2 regions of the Actinoplanes sp. CA-252034 genome follow, and region 1 is predicted to be linked to the other one. Evidence: riboswitches for the same ligand, from Rfam matches in the RefSeq annotation. Region 1 holds a riboswitch; the other holds the start of a gene.
The links. A riboswitch is a leader RNA that binds a small molecule or an ion and turns the genes downstream of it on or off. The one in region 1 is predicted to bind glycine.

Region 1 (2,386 bases):
ACGCAGGTCGATGCCGGAGTCCGCAACCGCGGCGACGATCTCGGCGGCCCGGCCGGGCACCCGAACGGTGATCGTGTCGAAGAAGGCAGCGGTCGTCACCTCGACCCGGGCCGCGGCAAGGCCGGCCGCGAGCGCACGGGCCCTGCGGTGGGTGCGAGCGGCGATGTCGTACAGCCCGCGGGGACCGTGGTAGACCGCATACATGCTCGCCATCACGGCCAGCAGCACCTGCGCGGTACAGATGTTCGACGTCGCCTTCTCACGGCGGATGTGCTGCTCACGGGTCTGCAACGCCAGCCGGTAGGCCTGGTCGCCGTCGGCGTCCTTCGAGACGCCGACCAGACGGCCGGGCAGCGACCGCTCCAGGCCGGCGCGCACGGCCAGATAGCCGGCGTGCGGGCCACCGAAGCCCAGGGGCACACCGAACCGCTGGGTGGTCCCGGCGGCGATGTCCACACCGATCTCGCCCGGAGCCCGCAGCAGCGTGAGCGCCAGCAGGTCGGCTGCGACCGTGACCAGCGCGCCCTTGGCGTGGGCGGCCTCGACCAGCGCCGCGTGGTCACGCACGGCACCGGAGGCGCCCGGATACTGCAGATGCAGCCCGAAGAGCTCCTCCGGCAGCTCGTCCTTCTCGACGTCGACGAGCACCACGGAGATGCCGAGCGGTTCGGCCCGGGTCCGCAGCACGGACAGGGTCTGCGGGAACGTGTCGGCGTCCACCGCATACACGTTGCTCTTGCTCTTGGAGGAGCGTCGCGCCAGCGTCATCGCCTCGGCCACCGCGGTCGCCTCGTCCAGCATCGACGCGTTCGCCGTGGTCAGACCGGTCAGGTCGGTGACCATGGTCTGGAAGTTGAGCAGCGCCTCCAGGCGGCCCTGGCTGATCTCCGGCTGGTACGGCGTGTAAGCCGTATACCACGCCGGGTTCTCCAGCACGTTGCGCTTGATCACCGCGGGCGTGACCGTGTTGTAGTAGCCGAGACCGATCATCGGGGTGGCGAGCACGTTACGGTCGGCGATCGACCGGAGCTCGGCGATCGTCTGCTCCTCGGTGATCCCGGCCGGTAGGTCCAGATCACCGTGGAAACGGATCGACTCGGGGATCGCGGCGTCCATCAGCTGCTCGACCGAGCCGTAGCCGATCGCCTTCAGCATCGTGGTCTGCTCGTCGGCATCCGGGCCGATGTGCCGGGAAACGAACGGGGACGTCATGCGCGACTCCTGGCGTGAGAAGGTCGAGGAACAACCTCCCCCTCTGTCATACCCAGACTGCGGCATTTCAGAGTTGCCAACCTGCGCGGTCCTTTTGCCTGAAAGTTTCCGGGGAGGATTTGCCTCTTCGGCGCCGCGTCAGCGGACTCTCCCGCGCTGGGATCAACCTACCAGCGGGCATGGGCAAGACCGGGAGTCCTAGGGTGTGCGATGTGACGTACTTCCCTGCCGCCGACCGCTACGCCGACATGATCTACCGGCGTGCGGGCCGCAGCGGCCTCAAGCTCCCCGTCATCAGCCTGGGCCTGTGGCACAACTTCGGCGACGGCCGTCCCGCCGACCGCCAGCGCGACATCGTCCGCCGGGCCTTCGACCTCGGGGTGACGCATTTCGACCTGGCCAACAACTACGGGCCGCCGCCCGGCAGCGCCGAGACCAACTTCGGCCGCATCCTGCACGCCGACTTCACCGCCCACCGCGACGAGATGATCATCTCGACGAAGGCCGGCTACACGATGTGGGACGGCCCGTACGGTGACTGGGGCTCCCGTAAATACCTGGTCTCGTCACTGGACCAGTCCCTGAAGCGGATGGGCCTGGACTACGTCGACGTGTTCTACCACCACCGGCCCGACCCGGAGACCCCGCTCGAGGAGACGATGACCGCGCTCGACGCGATCGTCCGCTCCGGCAAGGCCCTCTACGTCGGCATCAGCAACTACAAGAGCGAGGAGGCCGCCCGCGCCGCCGACATCCTGCGCGAGCTGGGCACGCCGCTGCTGATCCACCAGCCGTCCTACTCGATGCTCAACCGGTGGATCGAGCACGACCGGCTGCTGGACACCCTGGAGGCGGCCGGAGCCGGCTGCATCGCGTTCAGCCCCCTGCAGCAGGGCCTGCTCACCGACCGCTACCTGACCGGCATCCCGGACGACTCGCGGATCCGCACCAGTGTGTTCCTCAACGAGAGCGCCCTGGACAACAAGACCCTCGGCCGCCTGCACTCGCTCAACGACGTCGCCAAGCGGCGCGGCCAGACACTGGCCCAGCTCGCCCTCGCCTGGGCGCTGCGCGACGAGCGGATGACCAGCCTGATCATCGGCGCGTCCAGCGTGCAGCAGCTGGAGAACAACGTGGCCGCGCTCGGCAACCTCGCCCTCGACCAGAGCGAGCT
Region 2 (2,386 bases), 1.2 Mb from region 1:
TCGAACTCGCCCCGGCGCCCGGCCTCGTCGAGGTCGTGTTCCACCTCGTCGAGCCACCGGCGGAAGCCCTCGCGCCGGTCCGGGGCGATGATCAGCTCCTCGATCGGGCGGCCGAGCGCCTCCAGCTCGCTCCAGCCGAACATCCGCTCGGCGGCCCGGTTCCAGGTGGTGACCCGGCCGTCGGCGCCGGCAGCGACGAAGGCGTCCAGGGTGCTGTCCAGGATCCGCCGCAGCTGCTCGGAACCGCGCGCCGCCTCGGTGGCCGCGATCCGCGCCGCGATCTCGCCCGCCGCCGCGACGGCCAGGCCCTCCAGGACGGCGATGTCCGTGCCGGTCCACTCCCGCGGCCGGTCGTCGAAGACGCACAGGGCCCCCACGACCCGGCCGTCCGGCGAGCACAGCGGAGCACCCATCCAGGTGTCGGCCAGCACGTGCGGCGCCGCGGTCTCGACCACCTGCCGGCACCACGACTCCGGCGCCGGGGCGGGCTCGATCCCGCTGACGTCGCCGGCGAGCACGGAGCCGGACGGCAGCATCGCCACGCAGGCCCGTCCGCCGGCGAGACGGGCGGCCAGGACGGTGATCTGCTCCAGGACGGGCGACGCCGGGGCGAGGTCCACGTCGTCGGCCACTGCGATCGCGTTCATCGAGAGGCCCATCGTCCATGGCGCGGCACAATTGAGAGCTGGGCCACACACCGCTGTCCGGCAGGGCCGCGGCAGGCGGGCGGGTCGCGGTAGGCGGTAGGGTCTCGGCAGACAACCGAATACTTCGCCGCGATTCCGCCGCGGGAGAGTCCTCGCAGGTCAGCGAGGCGCCGAAGGAGCAACTTCTCCCTCAGAATCTCTCAGGCCCCCGTACCGCGACGGTCAGGCGACTCTGGAAAGTCAGCTCTTTCACGGAGCTGCGCCCACGGTGCAAGCCGCCCCTCCGGCGGTGAACCTCTCAGGCAGAGATGACAGAGCGAGGGAGGCCCGACCCGACAAGGAGCCTCCGTTGCGACACACCGCCCTGCACCACGTCCATCAGACCCACGGCGCCACCATGACCGGTTTCGCCGGCTGGTCCATGCCGCTGCGCTACGGCAGCGACATCGCCGAGCACCACACTGTCCGTACCGGCGTGGGCCTGTTCGATCTCGGGCACATGGGCCAGATCGAGGTGACCGGGCCCGACGCCGCCGCGTTCCTGGATCACGCTCTGGTCGGCCGGTTGTCGAAGGTCGCGGTGGGCCGCGCCAAGTACACGATGCTCTGCCACACGACCGGCGGCGTCCTCGACGACCTGGTCGTCTACCGGCTGGCCAGGGACCGGTTCCTGGTGGTGGCCAACGCCGGCAACGCGGCCGTGGTCCGGGCGATGCTCGGCGAGCACTCCGGCGGCTTCACCGTCACGATCACCGATCAGGCGCGGTCACTGATCGCGGTGCAGGGGCCGAAAGCCGTCGACGTGGTCGGCGAGCACCCGGATCTGCGCTACTACGGCATCCGGCCGGAGCGGCTGGCCGGGCGCGACGTGCTGCTGGCCCGTACCGGGTACACCGGCGAGGACGGGTTCGAGATCTACTGCGCCGACTCCGACGCCGAGGCGATCTGGGCGTGGGCGATCGACAGGGGCGCGGTTCCGTGCGGTCTGGCCTGCCGGGACACGCTGCGCCTGGAGGCCGGGATGCCGCTGTACGGCCACGAGCTCACCCTGCGCACCACCCCGTTCGACGCCGGTCTGGGCCGCGTCGTCGCCCTCGACAAGACGGACTTCGTCGGGGCCGCCGCCCTCCGCGCCGCCCGGCCGGACCGCCTGCTGACCGGCCTCGTGACCAAGGGCCGCCGCTCGCCACGGGCCGGTCACGCGGTCCTCGACCCGGACACCGGCGAGCGCCTCGGCGAGGTGACCAGCGGCGTCCCCTCCCCCACCCTCGGCCACCCGATCGCCATGGCCTACCTCCCGGCCGACCGCGCCGAGCCCGGCACCCGCGTGGTCGTCGACATCCGCGGCACCCGTGAAGAGGCCGAGGTCGTCACGCTGCCGTTCTACCGCAGGCAGGGCTGAGCCGTGACCGTCTCCGTCTTCGACCTGTTCTCCATCGGCATCGGCCCGTCCAGCTCGCACACGGTCGGCCCGATGCGCGCGGCCCGGCTCTTCACCGGCCACCTGACCGGCATCGACGGCGTGACGACCGTGCGGGCCGAGCTGTTCGGCTCGCTCGGCGCGACCGGTCACGGGCACGGCACGCCACGGGCGGTGCTGCTCGGCCTGCAGGGTGAGGACCCGGAGACGGTCGACACCACGCTCGAACCGTCCGCGGACGCCACCGGGTTCGCCGTGGACGTGGTGCTGCACCGGCGGCGCGCGCTGCCCGGCCACCCCAACGGCATGCGCTTCACCG

Region 2: another riboswitch for glycine. It lies ahead of gcvT (glycine cleavage system aminomethyltransferase GcvT); the one in region 1 lies ahead of gcvP (aminomethyl-transferring glycine dehydrogenase).

Annotation. Positions count from the first base shown of each region.
Region 1 covers NZ_CP191846.1:5,878,677-5,881,062, forward strand. The annotation lists gene gcvP (aminomethyl-transferring glycine dehydrogenase) at 1-1,212, opposite strand, end outside; glycine riboswitch at 1,289-1,376, opposite strand; gene mgrA (L-glyceraldehyde 3-phosphate reductase) at 1,392-2,386, shown strand, end outside.
Region 2 covers NZ_CP191846.1:7,052,831-7,055,216, forward strand. The annotation lists gene ACQPZW_RS32115 (PAS domain S-box protein) at 1-647, opposite strand, end outside; glycine riboswitch at 779-873, shown strand; glycine riboswitch at 878-964, shown strand; gene gcvT (glycine cleavage system aminomethyltransferase GcvT) at 997-2,049, shown strand; gene ACQPZW_RS32125 (L-serine ammonia-lyase) at 2,053-2,386, shown strand, end outside.